Regions from separate parts of the Psychrobium sp. 1_MG-2023 genome, predicted to be linked through region 3. Evidence: predicted binding sites of a transcription regulator. Region 3 holds the regulator's gene; each other region holds the start of a gene.

Region 1 (4,125 bases), on a different contig from region 3:
AACAATAGACGACTTACCTTTATTTGGGTGCCCAACTACGGCAAAGCTTGGTTTCATGTTAATTCCTTATCAACAAACAACGTCCAATTTTCCAGTGGGTGACAAAAACGTCGCCACTCATCCAAGTAGTGGGGGCTAATTGATTGCCATTGTTCTTCTTTAAAATCAATTGGCATAATGACACCACGCCCTTGTAGTAAAAAGTCTTTTAATTCACCCATCGGGGGTTCCCACGCGGCAACAATTACGAGCTGCTCTTTATCGTCCGCTCTCGCTTTTTCTTCATCGGTTTCACTGCCATGGAAGCCTACATGAAATAAATTATCCGCTGGGGGAAACTTGTCTTTCACTTGCATAAGTAGAGCATCCGGTACTTGCGACCAACACACAAGATTAAATGAGTCGAATAAAGGTCGCTCTGATGAGGCATTCGTTAACTGCGGCTTTGCTGGCTGCGGGTTCAATAAAGGCGCAGGTGTTGTTACTGTTTGTTGCTGAGCTTTATGTGCCTTAGAGAATGTCAGTGAAAGCCAACACAAGGCAATTAAACGTGGGATGATTGCATAACATAGTTGGGCAGCCAATAGGAACTGCCACCATTGGCCATAGTCGACGCTACTAGTTAGGTTATCATGATTAATACGCTGCTCTTGTGTTAACTCAAGCACCTCTTTAGTTGGCAGTGCAATATCAAGATATGTCCATGGCATTGCTATTGCGGCGAGCACAGGGTAAATATGCTCGGCTGTTAATAATGTTGAACGCCAGACAAATGAAACATCACTGAACAACAATACAAAGATAAACGCGAATAAACACCCACCGCTAAAGGCTAACGAGAGTTTCTGACTTTGCAGTTTTAACCATGGGGTGAGCAATTGTTGTTGTTTTAATTGTTGCACTGAGATAAGCCACTCTCTAGGCCAAATAGGTAGTGCTAAACTAAAGCGTAACGATAGACTTTTTGGCGAAGCCGTTGGCAATAAAGTAAATATCAATAGACCACAAGAAAGCAGCGGCCACAGCACAAATAATAAAATGAAGTGCAAAAGGTTTACGCGACCATAATCATCGCCAGATACCATGGCAGCACTTATAAGCAGCCCGACAATAAACATTAGTAATGTAAGCCCAACGCTCAGGCGAGAAAGAGATTGAGAGACCACGAAGAAAATCCATTAAATAAAAAGATGATTTTGACTGTTTTATAGAACTGATGCAATCACAACTGTGTAAACAAGCGTGTCAATCAGACTAAATTAACTAAAGAATAACACGCATTTAGGCATAAATATCTAACTCGTGATCTTCGTCATCATCAGGTTTCGTAGCGTCTGTATAGGGGGTTTCTGAGAGCGCTTTCTCTTCATCTTTCGCTTCAAACTCTCGTTTATGTTTGGCTTTCACTTCAATCAGTTTTTCTTGGTCTGATGGCTCACCAGACTTAATTTTTTTTATTTGATTCGATTTCTCAATTTGTTTTATTTGAATTTTCACAGGCGAGACGCGGTTACCCAAAGGCCTAGGTAATACTGAAAAAATCAAATCTTGACTCGGCATAGCTCCTCCACGAATCAATAACCTATACCCTTATATCGGCATGGTTGTAATAAACTTAATCTACAATTAATACCATAGCAGATTAATCAGTGGCTATCATGTAAACAGACGAGGCAAAAAGTGTCGCCTAGCTAACATTTATTTGTCAAAAGACCCTAGCATTAATAATTTATTTCATTACAATAGACGTCCAGACGTAAAAACATCTTTTTACTTTTTACCCATTAACTATTTCGAAGGCTTTTGCTATGGCACAACACCTTTTTACTTCAGAGTCGGTTTCTGAGGGACATCCAGATAAAATTGCAGACCAGATTTCAGATGCTGTTTTGGATGCAATCTTAGAGCAAGATCCAAAAGCACGTGTTGCGTGTGAAACTTATGTAAAAACAGGCATGGTCATGGTTGGTGGTGAAATCACTACCACAGCTTGGGTTGATATCGAAGAAATCACTCGCCGTACAGTGCGTGAAATCGGTTATACCAACTCAGATATGGGCTTTGATGCTGACTCTTGTGCCATCCTTAACGCAATCGGCAAGCAGTCTCCAGACATCAATCAAGGTGTTGATCGCGCAGACCCTAAAGATTTAGGCGCTGGTGACCAAGGCTTAATGTTTGGTTATGCAAGTAATGAAACTGATGTATTAATGCCTGCTCCTATTACTTACTCTCATAAGTTAGTAAAACGCCAAGCTGACGTCCGTAAAGACGGTACATTACCTTGGTTACGTCCAGACGCTAAATCTCAAGTAACTTTTGCTTACGAGAACGGCATCATTACTGGCGTTGACGCTGTCGTATTATCAACACAACATTGTGATTCTATCGGTCAAGATGACTTAATTGAAGCAGTAATGGAAACGATCATCAAGCCGGTATTACCTGAAAAGTGGCTAAACAAAGACACTAAATACTTCATCAATCCTACCGGTCGTTTCGTGATTGGTGGCCCAATGGGTGACTGTGGTCTAACTGGTCGTAAAATCATCGTAGATACCTACGGTGGTATGGCTCGTCACGGTGGCGGTGCGTTCTCAGGTAAAGATCCATCAAAAGTTGACCGTAGTGCGGCTTACGCAGCACGTTATGTTGCAAAGAACATCGTAGCAGCTGGTTTAGCAGAGCGTTGTGAAATTCAAGTGTCTTACGCTATTGGTGTTGCTGATCCAACATCTATCAGCATCGAAACATTTGGCACAGGAAAAGTCAGCGAGCAAGTATTAATCGACTTAGTTCGTCAGCACTTTGACCTACGCCCATACGGCCTAATCGAGATGCTTGATCTAAACCGCCCTATTTATCAACCAACAGCGGCTTACGGTCACTTTGGTCGTGAAGAGTTCCCGTGGGAGCGCACAGATAAAGCCCAAGCATTAAAGGATGATGCTGGAGTTTAATTACTCTGAAATATTAGTTTAAGTCGCTAAATGAAAGCCTTAGTAGAAATACTAGGGCTTTTTTGTTACTAGGTATTGGTGTAAAGCCCGCCTCTTTCAGCAGCTTTTTAACTTTTCAAAACATAGCTAAACCTAGCGAGCTTGTGATACCAATTACATTAAATATTTGCCCACTTGTGCCAGTTAAAATAACTGGAACGGCGTTACTATCAATCCCAATAGCAGCTATTTCTCAATCGTGTGCCTTGTTCAGGCTCATTTTTCCAAGGCATAACAAGATCACTTTCTTATCAAAGGAAGTGCTACTCCTTAATAACGGCTGTTATTTGTTGAGCCATTTATAAAAGCGAACCGTCAATTTTCAGCTTACCTTCAATGGCAACTGTCTTAACCAAATCGATGTTAATGCGCGCCCTGCAATAAAACCTAAACACTCCCCCCTAAATTATTTTCCTAACATCCCTCCCCAAAAAAGTAATTAGTGACGGCAAGAAATGTACGCTGATGACCAATCACTTCATGCTAATTTATTGTATTTAAGACAATAAAAAGGCCTGAGCATCACTACTCAGGCCTTGTGAATACCAGTAAAGACGTTAGTCCATTAGCTACTCGATGGGGATATTCCACCACTATTAGTGATTGCTACTTCACCGGAAGCTTCATTTAGCGCCGCCGCTTTTTCAGCTTGCAACTGCGCACGTTTAGTCTTCGAAAAGACCCCTTTAATATCTTCTAAAATCACATATAGACAAGGGATAAGCAGTAAAGTAATTACCGTAGCAAATGCGACACCAAAGGCTAACGAGATGGCCATTGGGATAACTATCTTCGCTTGCATACTTGTTTCAAAGATAATCGGCATTAAGCCAATAAAGGTGGTTAATGACGTTAGTGCAATTGCCCTGAATCGGCGACCACCAGCCTCGATAACGGCATCTTTTATTCGTGCACCGCGTTCTCTGGCTTTGTTGACAAAATCAACCATCACCAACGAATCATTGACCACAACACCTGCGGCGGCAATGATACCAAACATTGACATAGAGCTTAGGTCCAAACCAAAAATCATGTGTCCTATAACGGCACCTATGACACCGAACGGGATCACCGACATAATAATCAGCGGTTGTGAGTATGAACGTAATGGCACTGCAAGTAATGC
Region 2 (4,125 bases), on a different contig from region 3:
TGGTTTGCTAATGAAGCAATACGCCAATACGGTGAAACTATCCCAAGTCCAACTTCAATCAATCGTGGTATTGCATTAAGACAACCTGTTGGTGTGGTATGCGCGATTACTCCGTGGAACTTTCCGCAAGCGATGATTGCTAGAAAAGCGGCAGCCGCTTTAGCCGCAGGTTGTACTTTTGTGGTCAAACCTTCTGAGTTAACGCCACTATCTGCATTAGCGATGGCCTATTTGGCTGAACAAGCGGGCATTCCCGCAGGGGTATTTAACGTGGTGGTTGGTGCAGATGCCCCTGAAATTGGTAAGGTGTTAACCCAACACCCTTTGGTTCGTAAGTTTAGCTTTACGGGATCAACAGCCGTTGGCAAGCAATTAAATCAACAGTGCGCTGCGACGATTAAACGGGTGTCGATGGAGCTGGGGGGAAATGCTCCCTTTATTGTCTTTGCCGATGCTGATTTGGATGCGGCTGTTGCTGGCGCAATGGCTTCAAAGTTTCGAAATGCAGGGCAGACTTGCATTAGTGCTAATCGCTTTATTATTCATGAGTCGGTGAAAGCTGCGTTTATTGATAAGCTACAAAATGAAATGGCAACGTTGGTGATGGGTGATGGTCTTGAAGCTCAATCGGCTATTGGCCCATTAATCCATCGCCAAGCCGTTGAACGGGTTAGACAACTTGTTGTTTCTGCGATAGAGCAGGGAGCAAGGCTCCACTGGCAACAATCAGTCAATGATAATCAACAACCGTGTTTTTACCCACCCACCTTGTTAGAACAGGTGGAAAATACAATGACCATTGCTCAAACTGAGATCTTTGGTCCCGTAGTGACGATTCAAACATTTAGTGATGAAGCACAGGCTATTAGTTTAGCCAATGATACCGACTACGGGCTGGCGGCTTACTTTTACGCTCGTGACATTGGCACGATTTGGCGAGTCAGTGAAGCCCTTGATTTTGGCATGGTTGGGGCAAATGAAGGGGCTATCTCAAATGCAAGCGCGCCATTTGGAGGAGTTAAACAATCGGGCTTTGGCCGGGAGGGTTCAAAGCATGGCCTTGATGATTACAGTGAAATTAAATACGTGTGTTTAGGAGGGCTTGGAACCTAGCTTTGAGCCTCAAGTTAGGCTCACTATCACCAGTTGCGAATGGTGCTGGCCATCCGCAACTTCATTGTGTCAATGCTTATTGCCAAAATGTCGTCTTTAATCGCTAATGTTGCCCTGAAAAACCTAGATTCGCGCGAGCCATTGACGATTAAATGTGACAGCTACCTAATCCATTTTTAGCGAGGTAATCTTGATGATACTCCTCAGCCTTAAAAAAGGTTGTTGCAGGAGTCACTTCCGTCACAATGGTTTTGTCAGCAAAACGTGTTGACTGTGACAACTGCTGAATAAACGCTAATGCATCTTGTTGCTGCACCTGATCATGAAAGAATACGGCACTGCGGTATTGTGTACCAACATCGACTCCCTGGCGGTTAAGTTCTGTTGGGTTATGATTGTCAAAAAATACAGCTAATAATTGCTGGTATGAGATTTTTTGAGGATCGAAAGTGACCTGAACAACTTCCGCGTGCCCTGTGGTACCTGTGCATACTTGTTGATAAGTCGGGTTATCGGTTTCGCCACCCTCATAACCAGATACAGCGTCGATAACACCGTCTTGTTGGCGAAATAGTGCTTCGACCCCCCAGAAACAACCACCACCAAATGTTGCTAATTCCATTACTATTACCTCGAACGTTTAGGTGTCTAGAAGTCTATAATTAATTTTCTCTGCGGTAAAGCTTTAATTGAGCCTGTGAATAATGCTTACACACTGGGCTAGTTACTTTTGATTATAGTCTCAGTAGTTAGCACTGGGGAGGTGGGCTGTGACGAGTTTTAGTTAGTTTTCGTTATTAATGGCGTGTAACCGTAGTGCTGAAGTACTTAGTGCGTTATTGCAATCGTGTTGGTGCAAGCTCAAAGAATGGCTACTCCAATTAAAACGAAAACTAGCAGGGGTCAGAAGTTATAATTGCAGTAATTTCAATAAGATGCTAAGGTTTTTTGAATTAAGCGGCCAGCTATTAGCAAACGATTAGTGTTAATAGGCTGGTACTAGGGTCGTGTTTTACACGAGTGAATATATAACTGAAGAGCTGGATGCGGCCTTATTCTGACTGAGTTGGGCACGTCCTGCATTGTGCGGGTTTGGCTCAGTCATGGGGTGCTCGACCGCGATTACATAGACAAAGGGCTTAATGATAGAACTTACACAAAGAGGTGCACAACTCATCTCTATTGGAGTTGTCTTTTTTCTCGTCGGTTTAATCCAAGGTGCATTGATACCCGCTGTAAAAAATTCTCGGATGGCTCTTTCTGGTCACATGACTGCCGTTCAGTGCGGAATGGCTCTGGCGATCTTTGGTGTTATCTGGTCGCTGAGTGAGCTGCCTTTATCTTTAGATATTTTTGTCGCTTATGGTTCTGCAGTGGGGTTTATACTGATTTGGCTGGGAATAACTATTGCGTCTGTAACAGGTGCAAGTAAAGCGCTTTCAATCGCTGGCGCCGGATATTCAGCAACGGTCACTAGCGAATTAACTGTTAAGATTATGGTACGTACTGGGTCACTACTATCACTAATCGCCTGTACTTTGTTGGCTTTTGGGTTACTGCCAATACTTTGGTCGTCGTAATAGTTGTGTAACAAGAATAAGTGTCGCCCAGCCGACATCTTATTCGGGAGTTGGACAAACCCGACAGCCTTACTTTTATAGTTAATAGTGGAAGTGGCCCAATGATTTGCTCATGTTGTGAGTGTTTAGATTAAACGTAAATTAAAGGATTAATGATGAAACAGATATGTGTATTAATGGTTGGCATTTTTGGCTTGTGTGCATGCGCTTCAAAAAATGCTGTGGTACCGAAAGGGAGCATCAACATCGCTGATCTTGATCTTAAATTTAAAAGTGTACAGATTGATTTAACATCAGATAAGTACAAAGGGGATATTGATAAATATTGGCAGCCTGTAAAGAAGACTATCCCGTCACATCCTATGAGTGAAGAAACTTCTAGGCTATCAGGTTGCGTTGAGTTTTTATTTGTGGTCGATGAGAAAGCTAAAAATATCAAGATCAGCCAAGCGTATCCCGAGGGGGCGTTTGACCACGTAGCGACTCAAACACTAAAAGAATGGCGCTGGACGCCGACAAGAAAAAATGAACAAAAGCTCCCGGCGCTATTAAAGATTCAGATGGATTTCGTTTCTGACATTTCTGAAAATAAACTAGAGGCGCAACAACATTGCGGATGGCAACACCCGTAGCGTCAGAAGTGACTATAGCGTCAATAACTCATTTAAAGTATTTGGCGCTAACCAGTTCATCGTATTCTTTAGCAATGAAATTGATTGAATTAGCGGCATTCTTTCCATGAATCACATTGGACGAATATCATGTTTTAACCTCACCCCTCAATATTACCACTGATTCTAATCTTTTGATTTAACGTGTTATTTGTAGTAAGTTGTTGCTGCGTCGCATATTGTCGACGCAAGGCGCTGTAGACAATTTTAGTGTAATACATTGTGTGCTTTGTTGATATCTCCGCTTTATGGCGATCAACACTTAGTCGAGCAACGACAAAAAGCCACTCATTGATTATGGTTAAGTCTCGGGTCTTATTTACCCTTACACGATGGAGATTGTATGAAAGGAATCCTTGCACTATTGCTCGTTATTGGCATCTCAGGTTGTGCCTCGAATGATCTTAAGAAAAATGCAGAGACAGCTAACCATGAAAAAAGCACTGAAACTAAGAAAGAGGGAGTGCATGTTTTTGACGTTTTTTCTGATGTTGGGGGGTTTAAAAAAGAAGACCTCCTCACTTCTTATAAAGACTGTAAAGAGTTACTTGCTCAATTGAGAAGCAAAGATATAAAAATTAAATCGATTAAAGAAAAACAAGTGACAATTACTGGGGAGAATGGCTGGGATTTAAGCTACCTCTTTGAAGCTGGTGGTTGTTTAGACTAAGCCATAAACATTGCGTAAGCGACTGGTTAGAGTCAACAGTACTCACTTTTTTCTTCGCTACGCAGTGTTACATTTTTCAACTCAAATTATA
Region 3 (4,125 bases):
TTCACTCGTTAATCAACAATCTAAAAGAGTGATAGGTGTGGCCAATGTGGATGTTGGTTGGGTTCATAAAAAAACATCAAGAAAGCGCCGCTGGCGTCTTTTTTAGTCACTAAAGGAAACCTATGTTAAATCATGGTCATGTATTATTAGTTGAAGATGATGTCACCTTAGCTGATTGGGTGAAAGAGTATCTAGTCGAGCAAGCGTTTCAAGTGACGCATGTTGAGCGTGGGGATCAAGTGATGGCTACTTTTGAATTATGTAAGCCTGATATTGTGTTACTTGATGTGATGCTGCCTGGTGTTAATGGTATTGAGGTTTGTCACTTAATTCGTGAAGTATCAACGGTGCCAATCATTATGTTGACTGCCCGTGCTGATGAGTTTGATGAAGTCATTGGTTTGGAAGCAGGTGCTAATGATTATGTGATAAAGCCTGTTAGACCTCGCGCGCTGCTGGCACGGATTAAAAATAATCTAATCGCGGTCACGGCGCCTCAAGCAGAACAAGTGGAACTTAACTTTGGGCAACTTGTTATTAACCAGCAATCGAAGCGAGTGGTGTATCAAGGTAATGAAGTTGAACTGTCGACTAATCTGTTTTCTTTTTTATGGTTCTTAGCCAGTCAGGCTGGGCAAGTTGTCGAACGTGATAATGTGTTTAAAGCGTTGAAGGGGCGTGAATATGACGGTCTTGATCGTCGTTTTGATGTGATGTTATCGACATTACGAAAAACCTTCGGTGACGATCCGCAAAACCCAAAAAAGTTTAAGACTATCTGGGGTAAGGGCTATTTGTTTGTCGAAGATGCTTGGCAAGAGCGCTAACTAATGCGCAGATTGTATTTTACGATTATTGTGACTGTGCTTGGGGCGTTGTTTGCCACTGGGTGGGGGCTCGACCTCTTGGTGGATCATAATTCGGAACAAGAAGCTCAGTACACTAGCGAAGTGGTGGTTTATCAGAAGTTAATTAATGGCTTAAGTGAACAACTCAATCCACTGGAGGATAGTCAGCTTGAGGAGGCGGTTATTCGACTTGCGCAACATTTTTCAAGTCAATTAAGCCTTGAGTCAGCCGACAATGTGGCACTACCAAGCTCTCTCGCTCTGCAACTGTCTCAAGATGGCGGGTTGTTAATCGCGTCCGATCAGGGTGCTTATTTGCTCAAAGCCATTACAAACCATCCTCATAAATTACTACAACTTTCTTTGCCTAGCGCCGAAGATGATAATCATCAGTTTGATTTATTGTTGACCTTGTCGCTTTATTTAGGGGTGTGTCTGATTATTGTGTTGTGGTCACTTCCTCTAACAAGACGTTTATTTTTGCTCACCAGTGCTTCTAAAAAGTTTGGTCAAGGTGAGTTGTCGGTGCGTATTCCTGATAGCCGTTTTTCTTATATTCAGCAGCTTGAGCATAGTTTTAATGATATGGCTGATCAAATTGAAAAGCTGATGGCAGATAATAAGATACTAGCGCGTAGTTTATCGCATGATATTAGAACGCCATTAGCTTGTTTACGTTTTGGGGTCGAGGCGGCGTTAGACTGTTCTAATAGTGAAAAGAAAGATCAATATATCTCACGCATGGAAAGCGAAATAACCCGAATGGAAGAAATGACTGCCGCATTTCTAGAATATGCAGGAATGGAGCGTCAAGTAGGCAGCTTAAAGCTTAAGTCACTTGATTTAAATGAGTGGTTGCAGGTGGCGATTGAAGATGTTGTGAATTTATCTTTGCAACAGCAAGTCACGGTGGAATTAAATGGCACGCAAACGCCAACGTTTGCACAGATTGACCCACAATGGTTTTACCGAGCCTTGCAAAACTTATTAGCTAATGCGATTGATTATGCTGACTCCACAGTGTCAGTAACTTTGCAGTGTGATAAGCAGCAACTTAATATTTTGGTGGAAGACGATGGTCCCGGAATTGCCAATAGCGATCTAGAGCGAGTGTTTGACCCGTTTGTTAGACTTGACGCGGAACGCTCGCGGGAAATGGGGCATTTCGGTTTAGGCTTAGCGATTACGGTAAAAATAATGGATTGGCACCAGGGGTGTGTTTCCGCTAGAAGTAGCAGCCAATTGGGCGGGGCATGCCTTTGTTTAACGCTACCTTTGCGATAGCGTTATATGTCAATTGCTAGTCTTCTTTTTCGGTATCTGCTAAGTACTGCTCTAGAGTCCCTAACTCTTCCATTAGCTCACGTGCCGCTTGTGGAATTGTACTAGGTTTATCTTTTGCTAAATCACTATCTTCTGGCAATGGCTGCCCTGTGTAAGCATGTAAGAAGGCTTCACACAATAATTCACTATTGGTGGCATGGCGTAGGTTATTGACCTGACGGCGTGTGCGTTCATCAGTCAGGATCTTTAATAGCTTTAAAGGCACTGAAACGGTTACTTTCTTTACTTGCTCGTTCTTTTTGCCGTGCTCGGCATAAGGACTGATATATTCGCCATTCCAGACAGTCATGAAAACACCCTATTATATTGATCTAAACGCTGTGAAAGCTCTTTATAACTCGCTATATTGACGCATGTATTATAAAAAGCATGCAGATTTTAACGGTTGAGCGAATACTGTCAAATTTCTTGTGGTTATATTTGCTTTTTAATGACGTTTATTTCACTTTTTATTTTAAGATAGACGTCTAAACATCTTGACGTCTTTTTTTAGATAAACTAAATTAGCCATCTAGACATCTTTATATCCTAGCTGTACCTTAAGTCAAGCTTTTTGCTGGAGGATTTATGAACAAATTTGGGTCTGAAACTATCGCTGTGCGCGGTGGTATTGATACTGACACGCAACATGGCGCGGTTGTGCCACCGATTTATCTTTCTAGCAATTATACTTTTAAGGGCTACGACGAACCAAGAGAGTATGATTATGCGCGTCGTGGTAACCCAACCCGTAGCCAGTTAGCAAAAGCCTTAGCCGACCTTGAAGGCGGTGCTTACGGCGTGATGACGTGTACGGGCCTTGCAGCGATTACCACTGTTATTCAATTGTTATCCCCTGAAGATACTTTAGTGATTCCGCATGATTGTTATGGCGGTAGCTACCGGATGTTTGATCATCTTGAGCGTCGTGGATTATTTAAGCTGGTAGTGGTTGATCAAAACGACCAAGCTGCCTTAGATGCTGCGATAGCGCTTAAACCGAAAATGGTGTGGATTGAAACACCGAGTAATCCGCTATTACGTTTAGTTGATGTCAAAGCGATTGCGGCGCAAGCCAAAGCTGTCGGTGCTTATGTTGTTGTTGATAATACCTTCTTAACCCCAATCTTACAGCAACCATTAAGTCTAGGTGCAGACATTGTATTGCACTCTTGTACCAAATATATCAATGGCCATAGCGATGTTGTCGCTGGCGCGATTATTACCAAAGACCATCAACTGGGTGTTGACCTTGATTGGTGGGCTAACTGTATTGGTGTGACAGGCTCGGCATTTGATAGTTACATGGCGATGCGAGGTCTACGTACCTTGCCTGTACGTTTGAAGCAACATCAAGAGAGTGCAGCGACAATTGCCGCATTTTTAAATGAGCACCCAGCGGTAGCGAAAGTCTATTACCCGGGCCTTGAAGATCATCCGCAACATGAGTTGGCTAAATCACAACAACTGGGTTTTGGTGCGATGTTAAGTTTCGATCTTGCGGGTGATATTGAGCAAAGTAAGCTGTTTGTTGAAGAAATTGGATTATTCTGTCTCGCGGAAAGCTTAGGTGGCGTTGAGAGTTTAGTGGCACACCCTGCAACAATGACTCACGCAGGTATGGAAGAGAGCGCACGTATTACAGCGGGTATTAGTAACAGCCTGATACGTCTCTCAGTTGGCTTAGAGTCTGTAGATGATTTGATTCAGGACTTGTCACAAAGTTTAGATACGGTTTTAGCGTCGCTTTAATCGAACGTTTTTAAAGTATTGAGGAATAAGACATGAGTGTAGCGAACATTCAGGGTAGCAAGCAAAAAGCTGCTTTACATAAGTTTGGCGGAAGTAGCCTAGCCAATCCAGCTTGCTACACTCGTGTTGCAAATTTATTACTAAGCCACAGTGACAGTCACGATTTAGTGGTGGTTTCTGCGGCAGGAAAAACCACGAATAA

Evidence for each region. The regulator MetJ, encoded in region 3, represses methionine synthesis genes. The targets are predictions, from matches to a motif close to TAGACGTCTAGACGTCTA.
Region 1: metK (methionine adenosyltransferase) is a predicted target of MetJ. The motif match lies at 1,744-1,761, and genes of this name have one in related genera.
Region 2: msrA (peptide-methionine (S)-S-oxide reductase MsrA) is a predicted target of MetJ. The motif match lies at 1,755-1,772, and genes of this name have one in related genera.

Annotation. Positions count from the first base shown of each region.
Region 1 is NZ_JAUYVJ010000028.1:41,176-45,300, reverse strand. It holds gene Q8W26_RS14000 (DUF3482 domain-containing protein) at 1-57, opposite strand, end outside; gene Q8W26_RS13995 (DUF2868 domain-containing protein) at 54-1,166, opposite strand; gene Q8W26_RS13990 (hypothetical protein) at 1,282-1,560, opposite strand; gene metK (methionine adenosyltransferase) at 1,809-2,960, shown strand; gene Q8W26_RS13980 (efflux RND transporter permease subunit) at 3,565-4,125, opposite strand, start outside.
Region 2 is NZ_JAUYVJ010000007.1:100,147-104,271, forward strand. It holds gene Q8W26_RS05505 (NAD-dependent succinate-semialdehyde dehydrogenase) at 1-1,113, shown strand, start outside; gene msrA (peptide-methionine (S)-S-oxide reductase MsrA) at 1,262-1,735, opposite strand; gene Q8W26_RS05515 (hydrogenase) at 2,256-2,693, shown strand; gene Q8W26_RS05520 (energy transducer TonB) at 2,846-3,325, shown strand; gene Q8W26_RS05525 (hypothetical protein) at 3,708-4,034, shown strand.
Region 3 is NZ_JAUYVJ010000035.1:6,095-10,219, reverse strand. It holds gene Q8W26_RS15545 (DUF3019 domain-containing protein) at 1-106, shown strand, start outside; gene Q8W26_RS15540 (response regulator transcription factor) at 123-827, shown strand; gene Q8W26_RS15535 (ATP-binding protein) at 831-2,132, shown strand; gene metJ (met regulon transcriptional regulator MetJ) at 2,149-2,481, opposite strand; gene metB (cystathionine gamma-synthase) at 2,760-3,923, shown strand; gene metL (bifunctional aspartate kinase/homoserine dehydrogenase II) at 3,956-4,125, shown strand, end outside.